Regions from separate parts of the Lysinibacillus sp. NPDC056959 genome, predicted to be linked through region 2. Evidence: riboswitches for the same ligand, from Rfam matches in the RefSeq annotation. Region 2 holds a riboswitch; each other region holds the start of a gene.
The links. Region 2 has a riboswitch for cobalamin ahead of ACFTQ7_RS11185 (hypothetical protein). Riboswitches for the same ligand answer to the same signal wherever they lie in the genome.

Region 1: linked by a shared signal. The riboswitch ahead of ACFTQ7_RS09415 (ABC transporter substrate-binding protein) and the one ahead of ACFTQ7_RS11185 (hypothetical protein) in region 2 are both predicted to bind cobalamin.
Region 3: linked by a shared signal. The riboswitch ahead of ACFTQ7_RS19275 (FecCD family ABC transporter permease) and the one ahead of ACFTQ7_RS11185 (hypothetical protein) in region 2 are both predicted to bind cobalamin.

The regions. Positions count from the first base shown of each region.
Region 1 is NZ_JBHURE010000006.1:40,957-51,616, reverse strand. Features, by position in the region: gene ACFTQ7_RS09450 (alpha/beta hydrolase) at 1-78, shown strand, start outside; gene ACFTQ7_RS09445 (class I SAM-dependent rRNA methyltransferase) at 141-1,337, shown strand; gene ACFTQ7_RS09440 (GNAT family N-acetyltransferase) at 1,912-2,454, shown strand; gene ACFTQ7_RS09435 (S9 family peptidase) at 2,568-4,556, opposite strand; gene ACFTQ7_RS09430 (hypothetical protein) at 5,509-5,817, opposite strand; gene ACFTQ7_RS09425 (DUF6366 family protein) at 5,901-6,107, opposite strand; gene ACFTQ7_RS09420 (precorrin-3B methylase) at 6,909-7,574, opposite strand; gene ACFTQ7_RS09415 (ABC transporter substrate-binding protein) at 7,635-8,630, opposite strand; cobalamin riboswitch at 8,800-8,986, opposite strand; gene ACFTQ7_RS09410 (GTP-binding protein) at 9,128-10,660, shown strand, end outside.
Region 2 is NZ_JBHURE010000007.1:147,382-158,041, forward strand. Features, by position in the region: gene ACFTQ7_RS11175 (C40 family peptidase) at 1-132, shown strand, start outside; gene ACFTQ7_RS11180 (hypothetical protein) at 737-1,285, shown strand; cobalamin riboswitch at 1,536-1,725, shown strand; gene ACFTQ7_RS11185 (hypothetical protein) at 1,923-2,462, shown strand; gene ACFTQ7_RS11190 (ABC transporter substrate-binding protein) at 2,467-3,429, shown strand; gene ACFTQ7_RS11195 (tyrosine-protein phosphatase) at 3,987-4,754, shown strand; gene ACFTQ7_RS11200 (MATE family efflux transporter) at 5,282-6,658, shown strand; gene ACFTQ7_RS11205 (putative RNA methyltransferase) at 6,658-7,488, shown strand; gene ACFTQ7_RS11210 (lysophospholipid acyltransferase family protein) at 7,569-8,177, shown strand; gene ACFTQ7_RS11215 (low molecular weight protein-tyrosine-phosphatase) at 8,431-8,895, shown strand; gene ACFTQ7_RS11220 (YebC/PmpR family DNA-binding transcriptional regulator) at 9,270-9,989, shown strand; gene ACFTQ7_RS11225 (arsenic transporter) at 10,080-10,660, shown strand, end outside.
Region 3 is NZ_JBHURE010000021.1:51,362-62,021, reverse strand. Features, by position in the region: gene ACFTQ7_RS19310 (LysM peptidoglycan-binding domain-containing protein) at 1-299, shown strand, start outside; gene ACFTQ7_RS19305 (YcdB/YcdC domain-containing protein) at 440-2,674, shown strand; gene ACFTQ7_RS19300 (MarR family winged helix-turn-helix transcriptional regulator) at 3,009-3,443, shown strand; gene ACFTQ7_RS19295 (ring-cleaving dioxygenase) at 3,495-4,472, shown strand; gene ACFTQ7_RS19290 (nitroreductase family protein) at 4,567-5,184, shown strand; gene ACFTQ7_RS19285 (NADPH-dependent FMN reductase) at 5,248-5,790, shown strand; gene ACFTQ7_RS19280 (biotin transporter BioY) at 5,944-6,540, opposite strand; cobalamin riboswitch at 6,707-6,898, shown strand; gene ACFTQ7_RS19275 (FecCD family ABC transporter permease) at 7,159-8,205, shown strand; gene ACFTQ7_RS19270 (heme ABC transporter ATP-binding protein) at 8,212-8,997, shown strand; gene ACFTQ7_RS19265 (DMT family transporter) at 9,538-9,852, opposite strand; gene ACFTQ7_RS19260 (DMT family transporter) at 9,852-10,205, opposite strand; gene ACFTQ7_RS19255 (TetR/AcrR family transcriptional regulator) at 10,276-10,660, opposite strand, start outside.

The sequences.
Region 1 (10,660 bases), on a different contig from region 2:
AGTTACTTTAGTAAAATGAATTTTTTTGAAGAAGCAACGATTGAAACTACTGAAAAAATTGCTAATTTCGTGAAATAAATTTGTCTATCTGCATAAAATAGTGCGATAATAGAGCAAAACGTTTTTTAAAGGATGACAACATGACACAATCTATTGCTTTACAAATTAACAATCCATTTTCTGTTCAATTAAAAAAAGGCTACCCTCTTATTTCGAAAGATGCAGTTGATGCACGTCATCTTCCAAAAGAAGAAGGTGCACTACTAAGACTTATGGATAATCATAACCATTTTATTGGTACAGGATACTATGGCATACAAAATAAAGGTATTGGTTGGGTGCTAACGACCGATGCTAACGAAACAATAGACAAAGCCTTTTTTATGAAAAAAATTAATAAGGCCATACAAAATCGTGAAGCATTTTTCAACAATCCTCAAACAACAGCCTTCCGAATCTTTAATGGCGAGGGTGATGGCATTGGCGGTCTAACGATTGACTTTTTCGATTCTTACTATATGGTGAGCTGGTATAGCGCCGGCATTTATTCATTTAAAGAAGAAGTGTATGAAGCCCTTGCAGAGACAGTAGACTACAAGGCTATTTATGAGAAAAAACGTTTCGATACGAAAGGTCAGTATATGGAACAGGACGATTTTGTCATGGGAACGCCTGGCGAATTCCCAATTATCGTATCGGAAAATAATATGAACTACGCTGTTAATTTAAACGATGGCGCCATGACAGGTATTTTCCTCGATCAACGTGAAGTGAGACTTGCCATTCGTGAACGTTATGCGGAAGGTAAAAATATGCTAAATACGTTCTCCTATACGGGGGCATTTTCTGTCGCAGCGGCACTTGGAGGAGCAGTAAAAACAACAAGTGTAGATGTTGCAAAGCGTAGTTTAGCCAAAACAATTGAGCAATTTAGCGTTAATAGTATTGACTACGAATCACAGGACATTAAAGTAATGGATGTCTTTAACTATTTTAAATATGCTCAGCGCCACAATTTAAAATTTGACCTTGTAGTTTTAGATCCACCAAGCTTTGCACGTACGAAGGAAAGAACGTTCTCAACTGCGAAAGACTACCCTAAATTACTAGTAGATACAATCGCTATTACGGAGAAAAACGGTATCATCGTTGCCTCAACGAACAATGCAAGCTTCGGGATGAAAAAATTCAAGAGCTTTATTGACCAAGCATTTAAAGAAACTAAAACAGCCTATAAAATTGTTGAAGAATTTAGCTTACCAAAGGATTTCCGTGCCACACGTGAATATCCAGAATTCAATTACTTAAAAGTTGTTTTCATTCAAAAACTTAACTAAATGAAATTAGACAGAATCACTCCCAAATGATTCTGTCTTTTTGTTTGGCAGAAAAATATAGATAAACCCTCTTGCTACATTGCTAGAATTCTCAGAATGTTATAAAATATCATTTACAAATTATTGATATATCGTTAAATAATGGGGTTAATTTTTGTTCCAACTGGGTGCTTTCCTGGGGCATATATCAAATAGTACAAGACGGAAAATAAAGGAAGGAAACTTAAAAAGGAGTGATTTAGACTGGAATTTTTAAAAATGAAATCATTCATTATGACAATGACTTCAGTTACTTTTGGATTAATTTGTACAACTTATTTTATTAATTCAACATCTAATGTTTTAGCACTTAATATCATTTCATATTTTTGGCCATTAATATTTCTATTAGGAATCGGTTTCGGATTATTTATTTTAAAAAATTATAAAACAAATAGTTTATTTGACAACTTAATGTCCATCTTTGTTATTTGCTTATGTGTTTCCTCTTTCGGTTTCTATTTATTTTTCTTATTCCTTGCTAAAATTTTGGGTTCTTAAATAACACCAAATATCGATAAACGGAGATGATTAAATGGGATATGTTCATGAAAAATTAATGATTACTACAGAAAGACTCGTTCTTAGATTATTTGAAACAACTGATGCAAAAACGGTTGCAAAGCTTTGCAATAACTATAATATATACAAAAGCACGATGTACCTACCTTATCCATATAGTTTAGATGATGCATTATCATGGATGGAACATCATTACGATAATTTTACGAAGGATATTTCGTACGAGTTTGCAGTTACAGATAAGAAAACCGGCGAATTATATGGAGCCATTGCATTATCGAATAATAAACGTTTTAAGCAAGGTGAAATCGCCTATTGGATTGGCGAGGAGCATTGGGGAAAAGGCTATGCCACGGAGGCGGCGCAGTCGATTCTTCAATTCGCTTTTGAAGAAAAGAAATTGCATAAAGTATTTGCTCGATATTTTTCAACGAACCCCGCTTCTGGAAAAGTAATGGACAAGATCGGCATGAAACAAGAAGGAATTTTAAAGGACCACATCATTAAAGACGGAAAATATGAGGATTTGGTGTATTACGGAATAATTAATGAATAGCTAAAAAGTATTTCAATCATCTATTTCCTTCCTCAAGATAAAAAAGGTTTTTCCCTCCCTATAAAAAGGTGGCTTAAGAAGTATTTCCACTTCTTAAGCCACCAATATTTTTCTTATAGATAGTCTACAAACCAATCTCTAATATATTCTAGTCGATTAATTCGTAACGTTGGTTTTCCGCTCCTTGAAAGTTCGTGATTGGCTTCAGGGAAGCGTACAAGTTTCGTTTCTTTTTTACGATGTTTTAAGGCGATAAACAATTGCTCTGCTTGTTCAATCGGACAGCGATAGTCTTTTTCACTGTGTAAAATTAACAATGGCGTCTCCACATTGTCCACATACTTAAGTGGGGAATGTTGCCATAGCTTCTCTATATCGTCTAGTCCCGCTTGAATCTGCCAGTCATTGAAGTAATAGCCGATATCACTTACGCCGTAAAAGCTAATCCAGTTAGAAATGCTACGTTGCGTAACAGCTGCTTTAAATCGATTTGTCTGTCCAACAATCCAGTTTGTCATGAAGCCCCCATAGCTTCCACCTGTAACGCCGAGACGCTTTTGGTCAATAAAATCATATTGCTCCAATGCATAATCAACAGCAGCCATTAGATCATTATAATCATTGCCGCCATAATCACCACGTACTGCATCCACAAATTTTTGACCATAACCATGACTTCCTCGAGGATTCGTATATAGAACCGCAAAGCCTTTTGCAGCAAGGATTTGGAATTCGTTAAAATAAGAGTTAGCATACATTGCGTGCGGACCACCATGGATTTCAAGAATAAGTGGATATTTCTCCCCTTCTTCACATCCAATAGGCTTCATCATCCAGCCGTTTACTTTCCAGCCATCTGCCCCTTCAAATTCAATTGCTTCTGGAACAGATAATGCTCGTGTCTTTAAAAATTCTTCATTAACTGTAGTAAGCTGTTCCTTTTCACCGGTATTTAAATTTACGTAAAATAGATCCCCAGGGTTTGTAGTCGTACTGATTGCGACTACCGCTCTATCATTTTTAGCATCAAGCGAAAAACCATATACATATTGATCATCATGAATAGCTGGATACAATTCTCCCGATAGATTGCCAAAATAAATTGTTGTATTTCCGTGATCTGTCAATTGGAAGTAAAAGCTTTTATTATCCTCTAACCATTGAAGGCGTGGAGGAACAACACCTTGAAGGAAATCACCGATAGCAAAATCACCGACAGGCGCGTCAAATTCACTCGTAACACATGTCTGATTATCATTGTCCAAATCATAAATCCATAGCTTTGGTTGTGTTGCATTTTCAAATTCTCTTTCGTTTCCAACATAAGCTATGAAGCGGCTGTTCGGAGACCATGAAGTTTGGTAAAACACCCCTGACCCATCTGTTAGCTTGCGACCATGTTTCGTTTCTAAATCCAATAAATAAATATCACTTATGAATGAAAAGTCTAGATCCTCTGTTAAGTCCGCAATGTACGAAAGATATTTTCCATCCGGAGACCATGTACCAAGCTGTAAATTATGTTTCCCTTCCGTCAGTAGCTCTAATTCTCCTGATGCAAGATGAACGATCGCAATTTGATAAAATTGCTCCATATCCATAAATCCAGCTCCATCTGATTTATGTTTCATCTTATCTATTACAAGTGGTTTTAGCTCTTTGTCTTCCTTTTGATTGTTCTCAACTTTATCATCAATGTTTTCATCTTTACCAAGCTGTACAGAGAAGGCAATTTTCTCTCCACAAGGAGACCAAGTAGGCGATGTCGCACCGTTTTTACAATTCGTAACTTGTTTCGCTTCCCCGCCTGTTTTTGAAAGAACAAAAATTTGTGGTTTGCCATTTCTCGATGACACAAACGCGATTTTACTGCCATCCGGAGACCAAACAGGTGAATGCGTTTTATCTTCCCCAAATGTCCATTGTTGCGTTTTTTTATCATCCAAATTTATGTAAAATAAATTAGACACATAGTCCTTTTTCTTCTCATCAATATGAGTCTGTACATACACCACTTCTGTTCCATCAGGTGATACTTGTGGATCCGCCACTGATTTTAATTCATATAGATCTTCTGGTTTTATCCCTTGTTTCAATGTCATAATTTCCTTATCCCCTTTGTGTGAAAATTTGGTTACTTAGTACAATATTTCGATACACTAAGTATTATTCCTCCTTTTCGGAGAAATTGTTTTTTTATTCTAAAGATAATTTTATAGTTGAAAGAATTAGAACGGGTGAATTGCGAATTACTTTTAATATTTATATTTGAGAGTTTGTAAATCAGAAGTTCTGGTATATGACCTCAATAATTATACAAATAATAAGGTTTTATAGGATTTGAATTTAAATATATAAATTTTGATTAAAAAGAAAGGACACCTTCTGATAAAGTTTGTGTTACTGCAAAATAACCAATTAGAAAGAAGAGCCTTTATGTTTATATAATGTAATCAAGTTGTTTTATCGCTAGTTTTAGAAATATAACTTCAAGAAATTGATATCACATAATGCCAACAATGTTTTTAGAAGAAAAACAGGTACACGGCCATTAACAAAGAAATAGGATATAGAAAATAAAATAATCAATGAATCCAAGAAAAAAAGAAATCGAATGAACATCGATTTCTTTTTTCTTTGGATACCCACTAGTTTTGCATCTACATTCTGGTTATTCTAACTTTTTGAATTCTATACTCAAAAAATCTTTTTATTTATTAGGGAATATGACGTCCAATTTAACAGTTGATGTGGAGGTCATTCCAGTTATTGAAACTTTTACTGAAGACCATGCTCTTGGACTACCATCTCCGCCCCCAAACATATTCCATCCAAATCCAGTAATATAATTAAAACTATTTGACTTTGGATTTTTTGTAGGAAGGCTAGTACCGAGTGCAGAACCAGAATGAGCGTTAACTGTTCTATTTGATAATACATACATTTGGTGACTTGTAGTCCAACCACCATATACTTTTTTTAATTTAATCTCTGTGTTATTTGATCTTAAACTATATTCGCCGTATAATCTAGCAGTGATTCCAGATTCAGTTGTTATACCCCACCAACATCAAAAGGAGTAATATTTAGAGAGTTTTGATTTTCTATAGGAATAAAAACATCATAACCGAAAACTACTGACTCATCGTCATATTCCAAAAATTTAACCTGCTGCTTATTTTCTAAAATGATTGGATCTAAAAATTTAGTTTCTCCCGTTTCATCGTTAGTAATACTAACTTTAACTTGAGCATCATCTAATAACTTAGTGTTTGATAAATCATCTCTTGCATAACTAGTACCTATTGACAAAAATCCGAAAAGAGACAGTACAAAAATAGTAGTAAAGATTTTTTTGAACATATTATTATCATCCTTTCTTTGATTTTCTATATTATTAACACACTTTTGTCGAAAAAGGATGAATTTTCTGATAATTTTTATTTTTAACTGAAAATAAATTTGTATACTAGATATCCTATAAATAATACTACTATCAATAGCAATGTATCTTTCCAACCCATACCAGCTAAATTCCCACCAATTCCTCTATTTACTCCATCGTTTAGAGAACCAGTAGGATTATTTTTTAATTCACTTTGTCTTATACGTTCTCTTTTTTCTTCTGGTGTTTCCTTTTGCTTTGAATCCATGTGGCAAACACTTCCCCAAAAATTATTTTTGTCTATAGAAAGAAATATGCTTAATTAGGTTATTTGGAATATACACGAAAACAAAGTTTTATCCTCATTCTTAAGTAATTTCTCTTTTACAGTTTACTAAATTTTAATATTGCAAATCTCATCTTTAGAAAGCCACTATTCTAATCATTCCTATCACGTTTTAAACTTCAAATAATCAAAATCACAATTAACTCCATAAATATTATACTTTTCTAAATAAGATAATTCGACAAAGAGTACTCAATTCCCTTGAATACACCAGGGGAAATAAATCACCTTAGGAGATCAAATAATGAAGAAGACAGAATCACATAACGTTTTCTCAACAACCATATCATGACATAGTTAAATCGTCATTATTATTTCTGAAAAATCAGAAAACGAAACATACAAGCCTTGTTATGATTTTTTCCTAAACGGTCCTTCTGCAATACATGGTCTGAAATGATAAAGTTATCTAATGCTATGTAGAACACATAACACTATCTCTCTAAATCCAAACAACTTAACAAAAATTTTTGTAAATCGAGAAGATGGGACAATATTAGCCAAAACTAAAAAACGCAAGAAATCAATTTTTTAAATGATGATTTCTTGCGCTTTTATGATTTAAAATAATTTATTTCGTAAGTCCTTGCCTCTTTTTAAGGTAAATTGATATGCCAATGAAATCCACTTCTTGCTTCTTATCCTCACATATAGCGGCTTATCAGACGCACCTAGTAAAGCACCCAATCAGTACGTAAGTCGAACCCACATTATGATAATGAGTCAGTTTAAATCTTTCCAATAATCAGCAGAATTTGTTCTGCGATAAAATTTATAAAAGGGTTCATTCGGACGAGCATGTTTCTGATAGAGCTCAATGATTTGCTTTAAAAAGCCTTCAATAAGCTCTACCCCTACCTTTTTCGCAAAGAGTGTCCCGGCTTTTGCATTCGCTCCCATCGGCACTGCTCCTAAATAGACATCAAAGCTATCCTTTTGATAAACAAGCCCAATATCATCATACACCGCATTATAACAAGCAGAGGCACAGCCATTGACGTTTACACGTAATCTTGTAGGGACAGTGATTCCTTTTAATGAATGATATAGCTTTTCTGTAATTGGTGCTGCCTCCATTTTGTCACCATCACAAAAATCACACGCTTTCATCGCTACAATCGGACCTTGCTTTGCCACATAAAGGCCAGCGTCTTCTAGCTCCTCAATCGTCTTTTCAATTTCTACTGTTGGGATAGATAATAATATGCTGTAAGAGGCAGAGTATTTTATGGCACCCTTTTCCCCTACAACCTTTGCTATTGTTTGGAATTGTGCAGGGGTATAATGTTTATTAATAATGCCTGGGCTTACGGCAAGGCGAGTAAAATCCCCATTATTGTTTAAGTTTTCGAAGGTTTTGTCCGGTATATTCGAACGGAATGCATTCATAAATACTTCTCCTTATGAAAAAGGAGCTAGCCAATTGCTAGCCCCCCATTTATTGGATACTTAAAAACTCTCAGGATAGAAGCCTTTCGCCAAAATTTGAATGGCTTCTGCAGCACGTACCCCTTCAGATGCAGCAGAAAGTGGTAGAATCACAAAGCGTTCGTTTTTGACTGCTTCCATTTCCTTCAAGGCTGGATCATTTTTTAAGAAGTTTATTTTTGCTTCCGCTGTTGTTTCTCCGTAATCTATGACAACTACGACCGCTGGATTACGTTCTACTGTTTCTTCTTTGGACACCGTAGTCCAACCCGATTCCACATCACCAAAAATATTTTTACCGCCGGCCATCGTAACAAGTTCATTCATAATGTTTTGTCCTGCAGTGAAGATCTCTTTATCACCACTATCAAACACTAAAACAGGCAGTTCTTCTCCATTTTGCGGTAGTTTTGCACGGACATCCTCTACATCCTTTGTCATTTTTTCAATTAGTGCTTCTCCACGATCTTCAACACGGAAAATTTTTGCGATATTTCGAATATCTGTGAAAATATCGTCTAAAGTTGGTTTCGTCATGATTGAGGCTGTATGTAAATAAGTGTGAATGCCTAATGTTTCAAGCTCTTTTTGTGTTCCAACACCTTTCTCTCCAAAGGCGCTTTTCCAACCACCTAATAAAAAATCTGCTTCTGCATCAATAACCTGCTCCTTTGTAGGATACTGTTTTGCTAACACAGGCACTTTATCATAGGCCGCTTGTAGGGGCTCATAAATTTTGTCATCTAAGTACGCCGTCCCTACCATTGAATCTTCTAGCTCTAAAGCTAACATAATTTCTGTCACGTGCTGATTTAAGCTAATCGCTTTTTTTGGGGCTTCCTTATATACTTGAGTTGTTCCATTATTTTCAATCGTTATGTCTGACTTTTCAGCTTGTGAAGGCTCTACCTTCTCACTTTGTGTAGCAGATTCTAGTTTGTCCTTTTCACTACATGCACCCAATATAGCTACCAATGCGATCGCAAAGACTAGCCATAAGCTATTCCATTTCTTCATATCCTCTTCTCCTTTGATGTTAAATATATAGAAAGAAATCGTTTAGACTCCTATGCTACCAGATAGCGATTCTAGAAAAGGGCATAAAAAAACCCCCTTGTTTCCAAGAGGTTAGCATAGCAAAAGAAAGGTTTTTCAACCTATTCACTATCCCCATCCTCGTGGATTCAGTAATACATACATATTGGCAGGTATCCTGGCTTAGGTTCATCATCTATACGCCTTCCCATAGCGTGGCTACAGTGGCATCTTGTATAGACTCCCCATTTACAGTTGCGGGACAGCATCGGATTTACACCGATTTCCCTTTTAAGCAAATAACAAAGGTCATTTACACCAATACGTCGTTTTTATTTTGTTGTATATATTGATTGACTAGTAGATTCGCAATCATACATATATTAACACTATTGCGACATAAACACTATATGAAATATTTTTTATACCAATTCTGTTACAATGTTGTTAAATGAATGAATAGAAACGAGGATCTTTTTATGCATGTAACAATTGGAGTACTTGCTCACGTGGATGCCGGTAAAACAACATTTTCTGAGCAGTTACTATTTCATACAAACAGTATTCAAGCTCGTGGACGAGTGGATCACCAGGACACATTTCTAGATAATCATGAGTTGGAGCGTCAGCGAGGCATTACGATTTTTGCGGAGCAAGGCCGCATGACGTTTGGGGATGATACATATACGTTGATCGATACACCAGGGCACGTCGATTTCTCTCCAGAGATGGAGCGTGCCATTCGGGTTATGGATTATGCCATTATTATTGTTAGTGCTGTCGAAGGAATACAAGGTCATACTGAAACAGTGTGGCAACTTTTACGCCAATATCATGTTCCAACCTTCTTTTTTATTAACAAAATTGATCGTGAAGGAGCAGATGTTGAAGCTGTAATGGCTGCGCTTCAAAAGGATTGCTCTGCAGATGTTTTATTCGTAGACGAACCGCTCCGTTCCGACTATGTTTCAAACGACATAATGGAGCGGCTTGCTGAACGTGATGAACAACTTCTCGATGCTTTTCTCAATGAAACATTGGATAGCTCTAGCTGCCTTACTCATTTATCTCGGATGATTAAACAGGAAAAGGCCTTTCTATGTTTTACTGGGTCTGCCTTAAAAGATAGTGGAATAAAGGAATTCCTAACACAGCTCCCCCTCCTTACAGAGACACAATTTAATAACAACGCTCCGTTTCAAGGTGAGGTGTTTAAAATTCGTCATGATGGACATCAACGCTTAACTTTTATCAAATCTTTGCAAGGAACGTTACATGTCCGTGATGAACTTTCATTTGGAGACGTGACTGAAAAAGTGACGGAGATTCGACTATACAATGGCAACCGGTATGAAACTACTCAAAAGATAGAGGCTGGGGAGATTTTCGCAGTAAAAGGGATTAGTCAAGCAAACATCGGCGATATTATTGGTTCTTCGAATAATTCTCAGCCCTTTGAGTTAGTACCGACTTTACAGGCAAAAGTACATTATGAAGGCACTCAGCATATAAAGGACGTGTTAAAAACTTTCCGTATTCTTGAAGCAGAAGAACCTTCATTACGTGTGCTATGGCATGAAAAATTCCAAGAAATTCATGTTCATATTATGGGTGTCATCCAACTCGAGGTTCTTATCGAAGTGCTTCATGAACGGTTCTCGCTAGACATTTCATTTAGCGAACCACAGATTTTGTATATGGAAACGATTACCACAACGGTAACAGGTTACGGTCATTTCGAGCCATTAAAGCATTACGCAGAAGTCCATTTATTGATGGAGCCAAATACACGCGGCACCGGCAATACATTTGTCAATGCATGCCACGCCGATGATTTATCAGTTGGACATCAACGACTCATTGAAAAACATTTATTCGAGCGCGATCATCATGGGCTGTTAACCAGTTTTCCCGTTACAGATATTCGCTTCACGCTCTTAACAGGACGCGCACATAATAAACATACTGAAGGTGGCGATTTCCGTGAAGCAACATTCCGTGCATTACGGCAA
Region 2 (10,660 bases):
TATGGTTCAGGTATAGCGCATGTAGGTATTTACTTAGGGAACAACACAATGATTGATGCTCAAAATAAAGGTGTTGTCATTGAATCACTTGATTGGTGGAATCAATATTTAGTAGGCTTCGGTCGTATTTAATAAGCCGTACTATTATATAGACGATTTAAATAGCGAAAAGGTTATCTTTGTAAGAGAATTACAAAGATAACCTTTTTTTCATTATTTGGCGGTACTGGAAATTATCAACTGTTTAAACTATAGTTAAGATTCTACGATTAAACCTATTAGGCAAACATATAATGTTATTCATTAATTTAGGCTCGACTACTCGGTCAATAATGAGTAAAATAACTTTTGTAATGAATAAATTTACATAGGTAGATATTTTTACAACTATAGCCCCAGTTATAAAAATGATAATACAGCCGAAAAAAGAATTAGCTTCAATTTTTTGTTATTACGTATTTTGCTTGGACTCAATCGAAGGCTAATAAGTGAGATAACTCCAATGATAATCCTAACGAGTATTCCTCTATCTTCATATAGCTAAAAGAAAAGATTCTTGCATAATGAATGTCATTTCTGATAATTTTGAAATATACGATCGGGGATTTTGCTCTGAAATTACAATTATATGAGACTTTTATTTTGTAGTAGCAAAGTAAAGCATGATGGTAAATGAGATAACACTTACAAGTACACTATTTTTTACGTTCTGAAACAATAAAGGTAGGGATGAATCATGGAAAAAGAGATTTTGCAACTTTTTAGTAATTTAACAGAGCGTGACCGTGATATTCAATACAAATCATACGAAGAATTAATGAAAATTATGCAGGAACCAGTTGATTGGACCTATTCAGTTTGGGAACAACTAGTTCAAACTCTTACATACAAAAATGGACATATACGTGCAAGTGCTGCACAATTTTTATGCGCACTGGCAGCAAAAAGCGATCCTGAAGAAAGAGTATTAGAGGACTTCTTAAAGATTTGGGCAGTAACGTATGATGAAGAAACAGTCACTGTGAGGCATACTTTACAGGCAATTTGGAAAATAGGCTTAGCGGGGCAGGTACAAAGAGATTTAGTCGTATCATATTTGGCTAAAAGATATCAAACATGCTTAGACGAAAAGCACCCGACATTAATACGCTATGATATTATTGTATCCTTTAAAAAGCTATTCGATGCAACAAATGACCCCAAACTACTAAAAATTGCACAGCGTTTAATTGAGGAAGAGAAAGATGTTAAATCCAAAAAGAAATATAAAAATGCCATCCGATAAAAGTTAATGACTATTTGTTGCAAATTCTTTCATTATGAGAAATAGTTTTTATAACGTATGAAAAAATTAAATGCTTTAATTTATGAGGCATAATAAATATTTGCACGAGCAGGATGAATACCCAATGGGGCAGTGAATATATCCGCGTGCATACGGTAATACCTGCATGATTTTTATCCATCGTTGTTTATTCTAAAATTCCACAGCTATTTTTTCCTATCAATCTATGATAAACTGCATAACAAGTGAATAATTCTTGCAGAATAAAGGTGCTAAACTATAGCATAATCGGGAATTCGGTGAAAAACCGGAGCTGTTTCCGCAACTGTAAGTACAGAAGTCGTAAAGATATACCACTGTCGAATTATCCGATGGGAAGGTTTTTTATGAACGTAGTGAGCTGTACAAGCCAGGAGACCGACCTTTGTTTGAACGTATAGATAACTCTTCGGAATCTAGGAGAATATGCGGCAAATACATAGGCTATGTCGTATTTATGCGACACTATTTATGCTATTTTTCGTTGTTTCCTTAGGAGTGGGAACAACGTTTTTTTTATGCGCTTATAATTCACCTGGTGTAAGCCGAGGTGTTATTAAGGGAAGAATTTTTCATGAAGGAAAGCGGGGATTTATATTTGAAAAAAGATGCACGTTATTCTTGTTATCCATTTATGCGTGAAAAGGCATCTACAGTAGATTTTGAAATTCGAACGGATAGCCTAACAACACATATTGGTGTAGCATTGGCGGCGGTTAAAAAAGAAACGGTAGAGGTAGTAGCAGATGATTTACTAGCCATTTTGCCAATGGCTTACCATGTAAATGGCTCGGTTCGAGGTAAATTAGCTGTAACCGAAGATGATTTGACTCGGCTTAGTGATCGCTATGATTTCTATGTTAGTCATGTTAAAGAGGAAATACAAAACTTTGTATTACCTCAAGGAACAGATGCAGCTTCTGCATTACATTTATGTCGTAGTGAAGCGAAAAAATCATACCGTGTTTTGCACAAAGTATCTGAAGAACGCGAAGTACCAGCTATTCTCTTTGATTATTTAGGATTGCTAACCAATGTATTTTTTGTAATGGCTGTCTATATGAATCAGCATGCTGGTATTGCTGAAATACCGTTTATTAGTAAGTCATACCCGATGAAAAAGAAAAAGGAGAGTTAATGAAATGAAGAAAATGTTTAAGCTACAATGGCTTTCTGTGTTGATGTTGGCACTTGTATTAGTTGGCTGTGGCACGAAAGAGGATACAAATAAAGATGCTGTTTCTAAAGAAGATCAACAAGTTGAGAAAACTACTAGCTATAAAGTTAAGGATGACCGTGGTGTAGAAGTTGAGTTTAATGCAGTACCTAAAACTATTGTTTCATTACAACCGAGTAATACAGAGATTTTATTTGCGCTAGGCGTTGGCGATAAAATCGTAGGTGCAACAGAGTATGATACGTATCCAGAAGAAGCGCAAAAAATTGAGCGTGTTTCTACTTCTACAATATTCAATAGCGAGCGTATTTTAGCGTTAAAGCCAGACGTAGTTATTGCCTATACAACTGGAGGCGATGAAGAAAATTTAAATGCCTTAAAAGGTCTCGAAGATGCGGGTATTAAAGTGTTTGCCATTCAGTCAGCTAAATCATTTGATGATGTTTATGGGGATATCGAACAAGTCGCAACGGTTATGGGCATCAAAGATAAAGGCGAAAAGTTAAATGAAGATATTAAAGCTAAAATTGCAGATGTCCAAGCGAAAGTTAAAGATGTGAAAGAACCAAAAAATATCTATTTAGAAATTAGTCCAAAGCCAGACATCTATACAGCTGGTTCTGGTACATTCCAACAAGAGATTTTAAATGCTGCAAACGTTAACAACGTTTTTGCTGACCTTGAAAGCTGGGCAAAGGTATCTGAGGAAGATGTCATTGCGAAAAACCCAGCTGTTATTTTAACAACAGTAGACATGAAAAACACAACGGAAGAAATTCTTTCACGTGGTGGATGGAATTCAATCACTGCTATTCAAAATAAAGCGGTTTATTATATAGATACTGATATTTCAAGTCGTCCAGGTCCGCGTATTGGCGAAGCTGTTGAGTTAATCGCAAAAGCAGTATACCCTGAGTTATTTAAATAATTGATATTGAAAAATAGTGTTTTGAGCTGTCCTTTATCAAGGGCAGCTTTTTTTTATGGATAAAAAGGATAACTGTTCCGCTTGGGTTAGAAAGAGAAAGAATCAAGTGGATAACTGCTCGGCTTGGGTGGAAGAGAGAACGGGTAAAGTGGATAACTGCTCGGCTTGGGTGGAAAAGAGAACGGGTAAAGTGGATAACTGCTCGGCTTGGGTGGGAAAGAGAACGGGTGAAGTGGATAACTGCTCCGCTTAGGTGGGAAAGAGAACGAGTAAAGTGGATAACTGCTCCGCTTGGGTGGAAAAGAGAACGGGTAAAGTGGATAACTGCTCTGCTTGGGTGGAAAAGAGAACGGGTAAAGTGGATAACTGTTCCGCATGGGTTAGAAAGAGAAAGAATGAAGTGGATAACTGCTCTGCCTCAATAGAGAAACACCCCCAATAAATCTCTCGTTGGTCTAAGAAGTGTATGACATCCACTAGTGTGAAAATTGGTATTATATCGAATTGTTCTATAAAATAGAGATAAGTATGCTTTCTAACAGGGAGGGGTGCAGTCAGTGAAACAGTTTGATATGAATATTATTCCGTTTGAGGCAGTTTATAATTTTCGGGATATGGGTGGTTATAAGTCGAGAGATGGGCGTGCTGTTAAGAATGGTTTGATTTATCGCTCAGCAGCACTTGGTAAAATGACGAAATCAGATAAAGAGCGCTTTGAAACGCTAGGTGTGAAAACAATTTTTGATTATCGAGACAACCATGAGGCTCAAAATAATCCTAATCCGATATTCCCATATGCCAATTATATTCAAATACCAGCAAAAGGAAATCATGCTTTTGAGATGCCCACAAACGCTGGTGGGAAAGATTTTTATAAGGTTGTAAGCACGGAGATGTTTCGAGAATTTTATGCACAAATGCCTTTTAATAATGCCTCGTTCAAAGAGTTAATAGCAACGATTCAACAACCTGAAAATTTAGGGCTAGTTCATCATTGTGCAGTCGGGAAGGACCGAACAGGTATTGGCAGTGCGCTTATTTTACTTGCTTTAGATGTCCCTGAGGAAACGATCATGGAGGATTATTTAGATACAAATGTACATTTACGTCCCTTAGTCGAACGAATGGCTCTAACAATTCAGCAAGATTATAGCGATCAAGAATTACAGCAATTTTATGCGTTAATGTCTGCCCGTGAAGACTATTTACAAGCAGCATTTGATGAAATGGATAACCGATATGGCTCTAAGGCAGCTTTTTTAGAGCAAGAGTTTGGGTTAACAACTGAAAAACGTAAGCAATTGCAGGATTATTGTTTACTATGATAAGAAACCCTTTCACATAAAATTGTGAGAGGGATTTTTTGCGTATTGTATTATCTTTGCATAATCTTTTAACTCATATTGGCCAAAAAGCTTATGGAAGCATTATGACAAGGTATAATTAGGTGTTTCATTTTAAAAATTCTTTACAGCCTAAAAATCTATGATAAGATACTATATATTTTTAACTTATTTCAGCGGGTGTCCAAACACCGGCTGAAATAGAGGAACTCAGTCTAAGAGCGCCACGTCCTGTGGCATTACGGAAATGACCGACATCGTGTCGGCCCTCGTGTTGTTGCCGCTGCCGCTACGCTTTCGCGCAGATAAAACCTTGGTGCTGTCGCTTCGCTTTCGCACAAAAAATACCTGCAGGCCTAAGCACAAAGCCATTCCGGACGAAATTATGCCGAGGCATAATTGATTGGGCAGTAATTTATCTGTATAGATGGTAAAGAAGGTAGTTGAAAGTTGGGAGCCCGTAAAAATCTTTATGAAACGATTAGGAGAAGTGAAAAGTATTGGCAGATATATTAAAAGAAAGTGATATTAAAGAGACAGATAGGTTAAGTTTATTCCATTTAACATGGCCGATATTTTTAGAAGTATTTTTATTTATGTTAATGGGACTAGCCGATACTTTTATGCTCAGTGCTTTATCAGATAATGCTGTATCAGGAGTTGGTGCAGCCAATCAATATATTCATATTGCAATTTTAATACTTGAGGTAGTTGGTAATGGTGCTTCCATTGTTGTATCTCAATATTTAGGTTCAAGGCGATTTTTTGAGGCTGCGAAGATTTCCGCTTTAGCAGTTACGATGAATTTGGTTGTTGGACTAATGATGAGTATCTTATTTTTCTTCTTTTCAAGTCATTTAATGACTATGATGAACTTGCAAGGGGAAGTGCTTAAATACGCACAAAGCTACTTGGTAATCATCGGAAGCTTTATTTTCTTACAGGCTATTATAAATGCTTTAGCAGCAATTATCCGTGTACATGGATGGACAAAGCAAACGATGTATGTATCACTAGGTATGAATGTGCTACACGTTATCTTAAACTACGGTTTAATCTTTGGTAACTTAGGATTACCGGAGTTAGGTGTAAAAGGTGCAGCTATTTCCTCAGTGGTAAGCCGTGGTTTGGCAGTTCTTGTGTTTTTCTGGCTGTTGTATCAAGTCATGGAAGTAAGAGTGAAGCTAGAATATTATTTCGAGTATTCCAAGGAATATGTTCAAAAAATATTAAATATAGGCTTACCGTCAGCATTTGAGCAGGTGCTTTATCAGTTTTGTCAGATTGTCTTCCTTTATTATGCGACTTACTTAGGCGCAGAGACACTTGCGGCGAGACAATATGCCATGAATATTTCAATGTTTACGTATTTATTTGCGATTGCCATCGGAACAGGTACGGCTATAATTATTGGACGAAGTGTCGGTGCTGGTAAAAAGGATCAAGCTTATCATCAGCTTTGGACAAGTGTACGCGCAGCTTTTGCTTTTACAATCACAATGGTTGCAGTTGTAACGATATTCCGTAAGCAACTTATGCACGTTTTTACAGATAATCCAGAGATAATTGCCATCGGAGCATCTGTCCTAGCATTAAGTATTCTCCTTGAAACAGGGCGAACAATGAATATTGTAGTTATTAACTCGCTGCGTGCCTCAGGGGATGCAAGATTTCCATTGAAAATTGGTTTCTTATCAATGGTATGTATGAGTCTCCCGCTCGGATATTTGTTTGTATTCGTTTTAAATTGGGGGTTAGTAGGTATTTGGCTAGCGATTGCGGCAGATGAATGGATGCGAGCTATTATCGTATACTTTAGATGGAGAAGTCGTAAGTGGGAGCGTTTTGCACTTGTTTCACCTACAGAACCGAAGGAGGAAAATTAATGGGGGCACTTTCTAAAAGAGCTGCTGGGGCAGCGTTAATGGATAAAAATATAAAGCTTTTTGCTTGTCCAATTTGTCAGGAGTCAATGGATGTTTTTGAACAAGGTAGATTAGTATGTTCCTCAAATCATTCTTTCGATATTGCCAAACAGGGCTACATTAATATGCTGACACATGGTGCCGTTTCTAAGTATAGCAAAGAGCTGTTTGAATCACGAAAAGCGGTTATTGATAGTGGGATTTATGATGTAGTAGAAGATAAAATCGGAGAGCTAATTGCTAATGCAGACACCGTACTTGATACGGGATGTGGTGAAGGTTCGCATTTAGCTCGTATTATGGCAAAGAAACATGGGATAGGAATTGGTATTGATATAGCGAAGGAAGGCATCCTTGCTGCGTCTCGACATTATCCAGAGCAAATGTGGTGTGTTGGTGATTTAGCGAAAAGTCCATTTGCAAGGTCGAGCTTCGATGCCATATTAAATATTTTATCGCCTGCCAATTATGAAGAATTTAAACGTCTATTAACTCACGATGGTTGTGTTGTTAAGGTTGTACCTCAAAGTGGGTACTTACATGAGCTTCGAGCGCAATTATATGCGGATTCTACTAAAGAGTCGTATTCGAATGAACAAATAGTTGCTCGTTTTAAAGAAAGCTTTACCGATGTTAGTGTAGAACGTATTACATATACGGTACCGCTAGCTACAGAGCTTGTACCAGCACTGCTGGAAATGACACCAATGGGCTGGCATAAAAAAGAAGGATCCACTATCCTGTTACATGAAATTACGATTGATGTTGATGTATTAGTGGGAAGAGTCTAGATATTTTCACCTGCAATTGCAGTATACTGGTCTTTTCGATTACAATGGGGATAACTATTGAATAAGGTAGGAATGAAACAGTGTATAAATTTATAGCAAATGTTGTAAAAGTGATCTTAAAATTAACAGGCTCAAAAGCGCGTGTATATGAAGAACAAAACTTACCGAAGGAAGGTGGGTTTATTATTGCATGTACACATACGGGCTATGTTGATATTTTAAATCTTGGTGTTGCTGTATACCCTCGAGAAATTAACTTTATGGCTAAAAAGCAATTGTTTGATATAAAGGGTATTGGCTGGCTGATAGAGCGTTTAAATGCCTTTCCAGTCGACCGTGACAATCCAGGTCCAAGCGTTATTAAAATTCCATCGCAGCTATTGAAAGAGGGAAAAATTGTTGGGATATTCCCATCTGGTACGCGAAATGCGGAAGGATCGGATTTAAAGCAAGGTGCGATTACAATAGCACAATTGTCAAAAGCACAAATTGTACCAGCCGCTTACATTGGTGCGCGTAATGCCGGTGATGTCTTTAAACGTGGTAAAGGTTATCTAATTTATGGCGAGCCATTTTACGTAACGGGTAAAGGTAAAGAAGGGCGCGAGGAATTTACAAATCGCCTTGAGCATGAATTAGTAGCATTAACTGAAGAATTAGAGAAGCGAGTTGCAGCAAAAAAGAAATAAAGTGAAACACCATTCAGAGGTGAACTCTCTATGTGAAGAACCCAAACTATTATCTTCACATCCTTTTGAAGTAGTAGCTTACTGCTAGTAATATGGGATAACTTAGAAGGCGCTCAGAATCGATTGATTTTGAGTGCTTTATCTACATTTAGCAAATGTTTACTGTAGCGAATGCAAAGCGGCAGCTACAAATGTTTACTGTAGCGACAGCTACGATACGCCAAGGTGAGATTGATTGTAGGAGGACATAAAAATGATTCGAGTACTTTTTGTATGTTTGGGGAATATATGTCGATCACCAATGGCTGAAGCGGTCATGCGTGATTTGGTAGAGAAAGAGCATTTGAGTCATAAAGTCGAGGTAGATTCGGCTGCAACAAGCTCTTGGCATATTGGAGATCTTCCACACAGAGGAACACAAGGTAAGCTAAAAGAATATGGCATCTCAACGAAAGGGATGCAAGGCCGACAATTACAAAAGGCTGACTTTGAAAATTTTGATTACATTATTGGCATGGATGAAAGCAATATACGTAATATCCGAACGATGCTAGGGAATCTGGATTCCACAAAGATCTTTCGCTTTTTAGATTTAACTGACCATCGAAAAGACGTGCCTGATCCGTACTATACAGGAGATTTTCAAGAAACCTATGATTTAGTTTTAGAAGGCTGTCATGCATTATTAGAAAAAATCAAAGGACAATACAAGCTGTAAGCGCCCAGTCGGAACGGAAATCAACCAACCATTATATGACTTCAGAAAATGATCTTAAACATTGGCATATCTAGCTTTGTAAGCATCATTTGTGTTATTATTTTCAGAGTAAAGATACGAAAAGTATTTAATCACCATTTAATGATGTACAACTGTGCATCTATGATTATCTTCATTCAGCGGTAGATCTTCCTCTATATAAGATGAGCGAAATTGTCACTCCTATTCAAAGGTGTTTAAATGAAGATAAAGCCTCCGGCGGATGTCACGGATTTTGAAAGGAGTGAATTGTGCTAGCACAATTCAAAATCCGGACGCAATTACGCAAAGGCGCAATTGATAAACAACTTATAATTTGAAAGAGAGTGGAAACAATGGGTCGTAAGTGGAACAATATTAAAGAAAAGAAAGCGTCTAAAGACCAAAGCACAAGTCGTATCAATGCAAAATTTGGACGCGAAATTTATGTGGCGGCTAAATCAGGCGAGCCAGATCCAGAATCAAACCGTGCCCTTAAAGTTGTTCTTGAGCGTGCAAAAACATATAGCGTTCCTAAACATATTATTGAAAAAGCAATTGATAAAGCGAAGGGTGGCGGCGATGAAAACTTCGACGAATTACGTTATGAAGGTTTCGGACCAGCAGGCACTATGTTAATCGTTGATGCTTTAACGAATAATGTTAATCGTACAGCTTCTGATGTACGTGCAGCATTTGGTAAAAATAATGGGAATATGGGTGTCAGTGGTTCTGTTGCCTACATGTTTGATTCAACAGCGGTTATTGGTTTAGAAGGTAAATCAGCAGATGAAGTTCTTGAAATTTTAATGGAAGCAGATGTTGATGCTCGTGATATTCTTGAAGAAGACGAGGCTGTCATCATTTATGCAGAGCCAGATCAATTCTTTGCTGCACAAGAAGCACTAAAAGCAGCAGGCATTCAAGAATTTACAGTAGCGGAGCTTTCAATGCTTCCGCAAACAGAAGTAGAATTAACTGGAGACGACATTGCGAAATTTGAAAAATTAATTGATGCATTAGAAGATTTAGAGGATGTCCAAAACGTTTACCATAACGCTGATTTAGGCGAATAATATAAACATATGAAACCAGTAGCGAATAAAGCTACTGGTTTTTAACTTCTGCGGGTGTCCAAACATCCGCCGGAGGCAGGGAGGAAATCTGTGCAAGCTCTTTTAGCGATTGCAATATTTTTAATAACTTTATTTTTTGTAATAGTGCAGCCACGTAAAATATCAATCGGCTGGTCTGCTTGTTTTGGTGCTGCAATTGCGTTAACGTTCGGAGTTGTTACCTGGCAAGATGTTGTTGAGGTGACGGGGATTGTTTGGAATGCAACGTTCTCGTTTATAGGAATTATTTTTATTTCACTTATTTTAGACGAAATAGGATTCTTTGAATGGTCTGCCTTACATATAGCACGAGTGGCAAAGGGAAGTGGTATACGCTTATTCATTTACCTTTCCTGTCTAGGTGCTATTGTTTCAGCGTTATTTGCAAATGATGGTGCAGCTTTAATACTAACACCAATTGTTCTCGCAATGATCCGTAAATTGAATTTAACCGATAAAATGATCTTTCCATTTATTATTGCAAGTGGCTTTATAGCGGACACAACATCCTTACCGTTAGTCATTAGTAATTTAACAAATATTGTGTCGGCAGACTATTTCGGTATTGGATTTATGGAATATGCCCTACATATGCTGGTACCGAACATAGTTTCTTTACTAGCAAGTATAGT
Region 3 (10,660 bases), on a different contig from region 2:
CTTTTGTACAAGGGGGCCCGAATGCAGAAGCAATTAGTCCACAAAGAGCAATTGAAATTGCTAAAAAGTATAATGCTGCTATTCAGTTTGATTTGAGATCTCAAGCTCCGTTCTTTGAATACTACGATGAGCAAGGTAGAGCACATGTGGTGTGGTTCGAGGATGCAAGATCCATTCAAGCGAAGTTCAATTTAATCAAAAGGTACAATCTTAGAGGAGTAGGTTATTGGAAATTAGGTCTCCCGTTCCCGCAAAATTGGCTATTGATCGGATCAAATTTTGACGTAGTAAAGAAATGAGAATCTTAAGGAGTAAATACTCTCGCTGCAAAAGGAGCTCATTCCCTTTTTCTAATAAATATTAATTATCTGGAAATGACATTTCCATTTATGGAAATATATATTATAATAATGGTAAATGATATTTTAGGAGGTATATTTTGGATAAATTTAAAAAGTTAGGTATCATACTAGCGTCTACTGCATTTTCAGTGGGTGTAATTTCGCCAATGGCACAAGCTTCAGCAAATGTAAAAGAATCACAAGAGAGAGTTGCAATCCAAGTTGCTTCAACAGAAACAAAGGTTACAAAAAGTGAACTTATTAAGCAATTGAATACATTATTCCCAGGCAAGTTCAAATTTGTATCAGAGAAGGATTTCTCAATGGGGGAAGCGCATTACTTTAATGATGATGCTACAATACGCTATGACTTAAGCTTCCAAAAGACAATCAATGGCAAAGACGTTTTTGGTGAATTTACGTTTAAAGGCGAAAATTTAGAACTAGAATATTTCCACTATCAACCTGCCAATATAGCGGATGCATTGTATCCAGTGAAGTATTCAGAGGCCGATGCAAAGAAAATTGCCCAAGACTTCTTAAAGAAATTGCCGAATACTGCAAATTACAAGCTTCGTGAAGACGATTGGTATGGTGATTTTGGTTTTAGTTTTAGTCGACCTTTATCTGAACCAATTACGTATTCATTCAATTATTCGCCAACACATAATGGTGTACCACTAAGTAATGAGAATCTCAATATTACTGTTCTAGCAAATGGTGAAGTTGTGAGTATGTATCGTAATACTGGGTCAACTAGTAAGGCAACATTTGATAATGTAGATCAGAAAAAAAATGAATCAGATATACTTGCACAAGTTCGCGAAAATTTGTCAGTAGATTTACGCTATATGGTGGATTATAACTACCAAACAGGCGAATCTATTGCGAAGCTTGTATATATGCCGCCAACAAGCTTCACGGGTGTGCATGCATTAAATGGGCAGTGGCATACAGTGAATGGTTTTACTTCTCAAGTTCCAACGGCAAAAGGTGTAGAAAAACTGGCATCGCAACCACTTGAACCTAGAAAGAAGGACGTTACAGTAGCAGAAGTCGAAGAGTTAGCTAAGTCTTTCTTGAAAGTTGATTCAGACAAAGTGAAGCTAGAAATTGAGTCGGTTAATGAAAGAGAAAACGACAATGGTGAGACAATTTATTCAGTGAATTATATGTATCATTTAGGAAATAGTGGCTATGGCGCATCATTCGAAGTGAACAAGGCAACAGGTGAGATTACAGATTACTGGGATATACGTAGAGATTTCATGGAGACAGATCAGAAAGTAGAACCAATCGCGAAAGAAGCTGCTTTAGCAAAAGCGATAGACTACTTAAAAGCATGGGCTCCGTCCTACCTTCATAACTATTCAAAACCAATAGAAGAAACAACATATGACAAAGAAAGTAAACGATATTACTTCTCCTTCCCACGTATTGTCAATGGTATTGCTGTAGTAGGGGATGAAATTTCTGTAGGTATTAGTGCAGATGGGAAATTAAGTTCATTAAATATTAGTAATCACAAGATTGATAATTGGCCAGCTGTAAATAAAGCAATTCCTGCTGATAAAGCAAAAGAAACGTTCCATAAGGGACTAAGCTTGGAGCTTCAGTATGCAAAACAGGATGGCGAGGATAAACATCACTATGATTTAGTATACTCTCCAGTTTATGATGGTAGCTCATTCAATAGTATTGATGCAACAACTGGTAAATGGCTTCAAAATGTTGATGATGCTAAAGAAAAACCAGCTATTTCACATCCAACAGCTGGAGGAGAATTAACTTATTTACTACACCAAAATGTATTAGAAGTGAAAGACCCAGCAAACTTTAATGCTGATACAGCTGTAAATAAGGGAGATGCTTTAAAAATTTTAGTTAAATCATTATCATACGGTTATTATGATTTTGGTCCGTATGGAAGAGACGACGAGAAGCAATCCTTTAAAAATATTGACAAAAAGCATCCATTATACGGAACCGTTGAACAAGCTGTAGGCATAGGTATTATACAACCTGCGGATCAATTTGCAGTAGATAAAGAATTGACTCGTCAAGAGCTTGCAGAATGGTTAGTACGTGTACTAAATTTAGAGAGTGCTGCTAAGCATGGTGACATTTACAAATTAAACTTTGCTGATGCAAGCTCAATTAAACAGGAATACGCAGGTTATATTGCTTTAGCAAGTGCGATGGGTCTAATTGATGGACAGCAAAATAAATTCAATGCTACTGGGAAAGTGACGTATGCAGATTTGGCAATATCTACAGTTCGTCTAGCAAAGGCTATTAATGAGGAAAATAACGGCCGCCGTTACTACTATTAATCAATAAACGATACATGAAAGGGTATCTCCTATTTTAGGGGATACCCTTTTTAACTTCTTTCAGCAAGTGTTTTCTGTACCGAAAGCGAAGCGACAGGTGCAAGTGTTTTCTGTACCGAAAGTGAAGCGACAGGTGCAAGTGTTTTCTGTACCGAAAGTGAAGCGACAGGTGCAAGTGTTTTCTGTACTGAAAGTGAAACGGCAGTTACAAATATGACGAGGTATAATTGATGATTACAGTAAAACAAAAGGATTGCCGTTAATTATTTTATATGTTATTATTATCTCGAATTAAAGATAAATGAATTCGAAGTAAATGAGAAGAGGGAGTCGTATGAAGGAAAACAATCGTAATTTAAAAGCTTTTACGGTCTTGTTCCGGGCGTATCAAACGATTCAGGATGCAACAAAGAGAGATTTACTTCAATACGATTTAAATCAAACCGAATTTTCAGTACTTGAGTTTTTATATCACCATGGTGAGCAACCAATTCAAGTGATTGGAAAGAAAATTTTAATTGCAAGCAGTAGTATTACGTATGTTATTGATAAGCTCGAACAAAAAAGTTTTGTGTATCGACGTGCTTGCCCAAAGGATCGTCGTGTCACATATGTTTTATTAACATATGAAGGACAAACGTTGATGGAAGAAATATTTCCAAAGCATGAACAAAAAATTAATGAGATTTTTGAAGTATTAGATCAACAGGAGATGGACACAATGATCCTGTCTTTAAAAAAGGTTGGTTTAAACGCAGTTGAAAAATAAAAAAATTTTACGTATATATCTCGAAATCGAGATAAATAGGAGGAACATAAAATGAACCATTTAAAAGGAATTCACCACGTTACTGCTATTACAAGTAGTGCGGAAGAGAATTATAAATTCTTTACTTATGTATTAGGGATGCGATTAGTGAAAAAAACAGTAAATCAGGATGATATCCAAACATATCATTTATTCTTTGCGGATGATAAAGGTAGTGCTGGTACTGATATGACATTTTTCGATTTCCCAAACATCCCAAAAGGTGTGCATGGAACGAATGAAATTTCCAAAACTTCATTCCGCGTGCCTACAGATGCGGCATTGGACTATTGGGTAAAACGTTTTGATCGATTAAATGTTAAACATACAGGTATACAAGAGCAATTTGGCAAGAAAACTTTATCATTCGTAGATTTTGATGATCAGCAATATCAACTTATTTCTGATGAAAACAATACAGGCGTTGCATCAGGCACTCCATGGCAAGATGGACCGATTCCTCTAGAATACGCAATTACAGGCTTAGGTCCAGTTTTTGTAAGAGTTGCCAATTTAAAATATTTCAAAGAGGTGCTAGAAAAAGTGATGCTCTTTACAGAAATTGCAGAGGAAGGGGATTTCCATTTATTTGAGGTTGGTGAAGGCGGAAACGGTGCACAAATCATTGTAGAGTTTAACGCAGTTTTACCAGTAGCTCGTCAAGGCTTCGGTACAGTACATCATGCAGCATTCCGCGTAGAGGATCGCGCTGTATTAGATGAATGGACTGAACGATTTGAAAGCTTTGGCTTCCATACTTCGGGTTATGTAAACCGTCACTTCTTTGAATCCCTTTATGCACGAGTTGCACCACAAATTTTATTTGAGCTAGCTACTGATGGCCCAGGATTTATGGGGGACGAGCCTTATGAAACATTAGGTGAAAAATTATCGTTGCCACCGTTTTTAGAGCCAAAGCGTGCACAAATTGAAGAGCTTGTTCGTCCTATTGACACTGTAAGAAGTACGATTACGTTCGATAAAGAATAAGAGTAATACTTTTCATTCCATTCAGTAGAGAAACACAAGCCTCGCTGAATGGAAATTACATATTTTTAAAAGAAAATGATTGGAGGTCAATTGGATGGAGTTTGCAAAGGTAATAGATAAGCGTCGTTCTGCGAATAATTTTATAGAGGGTATTAAGATGAGCGAAGAAGATATACGTCCTATTTTGGAGGATGTCAAACTTGCTCCATCTGCTTTTAATTTACAGCATGCTAATTACATCGTTGTCTTAGATGAAGAAAAAAAAGAAAAAGTAAGAGAAGCAGCATACGGGCAATATAAAGTGCACTCAGCCTCGGCGGTTATACTTGTTTTAGGAGATAAAGAAGCCTATAAAAAAACTGCTAACCTTAGTCAAGGGATGGTAGACTTAGGCATTATTAATGCTTGTGAGTTAGAAAATCTTGTTGAAGAAAATACAAAATTTTATAATGAGCGCGGCGAGGAGTTTAAGAAAGAGGAGGCTATTCGTAACGCTTCACTTTCAGCTATGTTATTTATGTTGGCAGCCAAAAATCGTGGATGGGATACATGTCCAATGATCGGCTTTGATCACCAACAAATGAGAGCCCTTTTTAATGTCCCGGAAACACAAGAAATTGCGCTAATGATTACAATTGGTAAGGAAAAAGAAAGTAGTCGCCGCTTGCGTGGTTATCGTAAACCAGTTGAGGAATTTGCAACCTATTATTAGGTCGGTATAAAATAAAAGTGCTTTACAAAAAATAAATTTAATGCACATTTAGGAGGAAATATTGTGAAAGTAGTAGCAATCGTAGGTAGTATCCGTAAAGAATCTTATAATCTGCAGTTAGCGAAATTTATTCAAAAGCGTTATGCGGAGGAATTGGATCTTGAAGTATTAAGCTTAAAAGACCTACCAATGTATAACCAAGATATCGAAAATGAAGCACCGCAAACAGTATTAGATTTTAAAGCAAAAGTAAAAGAGGCGGATGCCGTTCTTTGGCTGACTCCAGAATATAATGGTACAGTGCCAGGTGTTATGGTTAACGCCATCGATTGGTTATCTCGCGTTGATAAAGTAATGATTGGCAAGCCATCATTCATGATGGGTGCATCAATGGGTAACTTAGGTACTGTTAAAGCACAATTACACTTAAGAGATATTTTATTCTCACCTGGAGTAAATTCACCATTACTTAGTGGTAATGATGTTTATATTGGCGCAGTACACACTAAATTTGATGCTGAAGGCAATTTAACAGATGAGGGTACTATCAAATTCCTAGATGTAGTTATTGATAACTTCTTAAACTGGATGAAAACATACGTTTAACAATAGAATGTCCCATTAGTATGTAAAATACTGATGGGACATTTTTAGGTTTTAAAATATTTGTTTAGTTTATGATAGAGGTTAAAGCCCCGACACTCTTTGCCTTATATATAAGTCGGAACGGAAATCAACCTACGTTTTGGTGATGAACCTTTATTTGATTGGAATTATTTTTAATACCTTTTGAAGACGGTATGCAAAAATACCCGCGAATATAGCTAAAATAATATCCTTTGGCAAAGGAGGCATCATCCAAAGCCATGCTATTTTATACGTGAAAGCATCAGGCGCACTAGCCCATAGCTTATAGGCAAAGTACATCCAATTTGTCCCTAATAAATAATTAATAGCAGTTGCAACTAATGCAGCAACTACATAGCTTTTCTTCGTTCCAATGCGTTCTACAATAAGCCCTGCGACAAATGCTGCTAATATAAACGAGACAATGAAACCAAATGTAGGACTTAAAATTTGTCCAAAGCCTCCGCTGAATCGTGCAAATACAGGTGCGCCTGCTAAACCGATGCACATATAAACAGTACAAGCGAGTGCCCCTTTTCTACTACCGAGAATAAGTCCCGCTAAAATAGCAAAAAACGTTTGTAATGTGATCGGTACTCCGCCAACAACCATGAAAGGTACAATGGACGTAATATTAGCTCCTATCATCATTAATGTTGAAAATAGTCCAATGTATGCAATATCTACTGTTCTTAATTTTTGATGTGTATGTTCCACAACGGTTGTCATTATGTCACCCCTAAAAAGTAATGTTGATAATAATAGTGTAAAAAAATAAAGTTTTTGTGTCAATTTTATTATTATTTTAGGTTAACATAAAGGTGTTTCTTAACTTGATAAATGATTGATAGTATAGACTAACTATTGAAATATATGATAGAATTGTCATAATTTTAAATCATTCGATACTAATGGTGTGACATCTTGTACAATGTGTCACTTAAAAGGGAAATCGGTGCAAATCCGACGCTGTCCCGCAACTGTAACGAGGAGTTCTATGATGATTTAGCCACTGTTCTAGAATGGGAAGGCAATCATAGGTACATTGATTCGAAGCCAGGAGACCTGCCATTTAGTTATTCCTGTAATGCCCACGAGGATGAAAGCGATTACGGACAATAGTAGAAGAAAATCTAACTTTGTTTAATTTCTTTCAGCAGGTGTCCAAATACACGCTGAAAGACGCGATTATGCCAGGCATAATTGATTCTAGGGTATTTCCATGCGCATTTGCATGGAATACCCTTTTTTCTTTCATTTATCTTCGTACTGCAAATAGTAGCAGAGTATCAGCTACAATTACGGCTAGATGAAATTAATGTTTAATGATTAGGAGTTAATAAAAAGATGAATAGAAAATTTATGTTACTTTCAATGACCCTTCTTCTACTACTTATTATTTCAATGACAATTGCAATTATGGTTGGATCGGTTTCCGTTACGCCACTTTATGTATGGAAGGTTATCCTTTCTAAAATCCCTATTATTCAAAGCTCAATCGAACAAGATTGGAGTCGCTCACAGGAAATTATCATTTGGCAAATAAGGGCTCCGCGTGTATTACTCGCTGCTATCGTCGGAGCAGGCTTGGCAATTGCAGGAGCAGCTATTCAGGCGCTCGTTCGTAATTCAATTGCAGAACCATATATTTTAGGGATTTCTTCTGGAGCGACGGTTGGTGCCACAGCTGTCATCATTTTAGGTGCCTTTTCATTTCTGGGCGTTTATGCTCTTTCCGTATCGGCTTTTTTAGGCTCTCTCACAGCAATGGGGTTAGTTTTCTTCTTATCGCATGTTGGCGGTAGAGTATCCGTCTTTCGACTTTTGCTTTCAGGGATGGCGGTGTCATTTATTTTATCTGCTATTTCAAATTTTATCTTAATGTTGTCGAAGCAAGAGGGGGGAATGAAGGCAGTCATGTTTTGGATGCTAGGAAGCCTAGCAGGTGCGAAATGGAGTATTCTTGTAATTCCTGCAGTCATTTTTATTGCAGTATTTGCCTTGTTATGGCTCAACTATCGCAGCTTAAATTTATTACTTCTTGGAGAAGAAGCCGCAGTTACATTAGGGGTTAACTTACAACAATTTCGAATACAGCTTATTTTATTAGTATCGTTATTAACGGGTGTGCTGGTTGCTGTAAGTGGCTCAATTGGATTTGTTGGTTTAATCATTCCACATATTGTACGGCTAATTGTAGGTTCAAATCATAAGTATGTCATACCGATTAGCGCATTATTAGGGGGGATCTTCTTAGTTTGGGCAGATGCACTTGCTCGAATATTAATTGCCCCTGAGGAAATGCCGATAGGAATTATCACGGCTTTTTGCGGAGGCCCATTTTTCATTTGGCTGCTACGTCGTAACAATTATTCTTTCGGTGAAGGAGATTAAAAAAATATGACATTAGAAGCGAAACAAATATCATTCTCCATTTCCGATGAACGCATATTACATGAAGTAAATGTTCAAATAAAGGACAAGCAATTTGTTGGGTTGATCGGTCCTAATGGTAGTGGGAAGTCAACGCTATTAAAGAATATGTACCGTTTATTAAAACCAGAAAGTGGAACAGTGTTATTAAATGAACAAGATATTCTAAAGCAATCGAGTAAAAACATAGCTAAAAATCTAGCAGTTGTGAGTCAAGAAACACCGGTCTTATTTGATTTTACAGTGCATGATTTAGTGAGTATGGGGAGAACACCCCATAAAAAACTATTGGAGTTTGATCAAGAGAAAGATTTTCAAATCGTAAAGGATGCACTGAAGCAAACGGGTATCGCTCATTTAGAGAAACGTAGCTATAGCTCTCTTTCGGGTGGCGAAAAAAAGCGTGTGATGGTTGCCCGTGCCCTTGCTCAGCAAGCACAAGTGCTTATTTTAGATGAGCCAACAAATCATCTAGATATTCAGCATCAATTGCAGCTTATGGATCTAATTCAAACCTTACAATTAACAGTTGTTGCTGCAATCCACGATTTAAACATTGCGGCTATGTATTGCGATCAAATTTATGTTTTACAGCAAGGTCGAATTGTTTGTTTTGGCACGCCAGAAGAAGTACTTACACCGACATTATTACAAGATGTATTTGGGGTTTATGCCGATATTCAAACACATCCACTGACAGGTAAGCCATATTTAACCTATATCCCAGAGCAATTCACGAAGGAAGTTAAATGATTGATACATATTGTTATGGAGAGATTTGAAAGTAAAAATGTATATAGAAAAGTGAAAAATTTGTTGTTGCTGTCGCTACGCTTTCGCACAAATAAACAATGCTGAGGTTTCTTTTTATCTCTATAAATTGTGGTTGATCTTCGTTTCGATTGGACGACTCCTTGGGGATCAGCGATAGTGGAACGAAGGCTAAGAGCATCACATCCTGTGATAACGCCTTCGTGACCAACATCGTGCCGCTGTCGCTACGTTAGCATTACGCTTTCGCGCAAAAAACATCTGTTGGCCCGACGCCCCCAGGAAGCTCTGCTCTGCGCGAAAGCGAAGCGTCAGCGGCAAATGTTTTAACTGTGCGAAAGCGAAGCGGCAGCAACAAATGTTTTAACTGTGCGAAAGCGAAGCGGCAGCAACAAATGTTTTAACTGTGCGAAAGCGAAGCGGCAGCAACAAAGCACCTAGTCGGAACGGAAATCAACCCCTCGCTTTGCCAAAGGGCCATAAGCTTTAGGACACATTTACTTACTTAGAATTGAAGACAAATTAAGATACTGCTTTTAAGCCTGCCACACCAATGATAATGGCGATGATACTAATAATTCGAGTCAGGTTTTTAGATTCACCGAAGAATATAATATTCACGAGAACAGCCCCAACTGTACCAATACCAATCCACACTACATAGGCAATGCTTAACTGTAGATAGTTAAAGGAGGTATATAAAAGCACAAAGGACATACCAAAGCCGCCCACATATATTAATAAATTACGTATAGTTTTGTTCTGACTATAAAAGCGTAAACCTACAACACCGATAATTTCTGAAATTGCGGCTAATAAAACAAGTAACCAGCCCATTATGCATTAGCTCCTTTCTTTTCATCATAATCTTTTGAAGGGTTATCAGCTAAATTAAGACCAATAACACCTAATACTAAAATAAACATGAAAATTCCTTTTATCGTATTAAACTCAACATCGAAAATAAAAATGTCCATTAATGTAGTACCAATTGCACCGACCCCTGCAAAAGTCGCATAAACTGTGCCAGTAGGTAGGTTTTCACAAGCCTTCGATAAGAAATGAAAATCCAACGCAATTAAGGACACAATAATAATCCAATGCCACCAAGCACCGGCAACATTAAAACCAAATATCCAAAACAATTCAAACAAACTAGTTAATCCAACATAAATCCAATCTTTTTGCATAGTTATTCCTTTCATTTATCCATGATTATGACTGACAATCAGTCATTTTAAGTGTAAAAGAGAACGTCACTTAGGCGTGACGTAAACCGAGTGCATGATGTAAAAAGTTGAGGAGCTCAAGCTTTTGAAGTCTAATTGTTTCTTCTTCACTGTCATCATACAAGTAAATTTGTTCAGCAGCAGATTCTACTAGACCGATAATAAGTTTAGAAGAACGTGTAGTGTTTAGAGATTCACGTATCGTTCCTTCTTGTTGAGCCTCGTATAAGAAATTATTCATCCATTCGTAATAGGGAGCATATATATTTTCCCATTCTTTCATATGCTCGGTTTGTGTAATACCAGCATAGATAAGTGCAAATACATCTCGATATTCCTCTGTTAGTGAAAAAACAATATCTACTAACTTTTCAAGCCGCTTTGCAAAAGGCTCCTGTGTTGAAATACCATCGTTT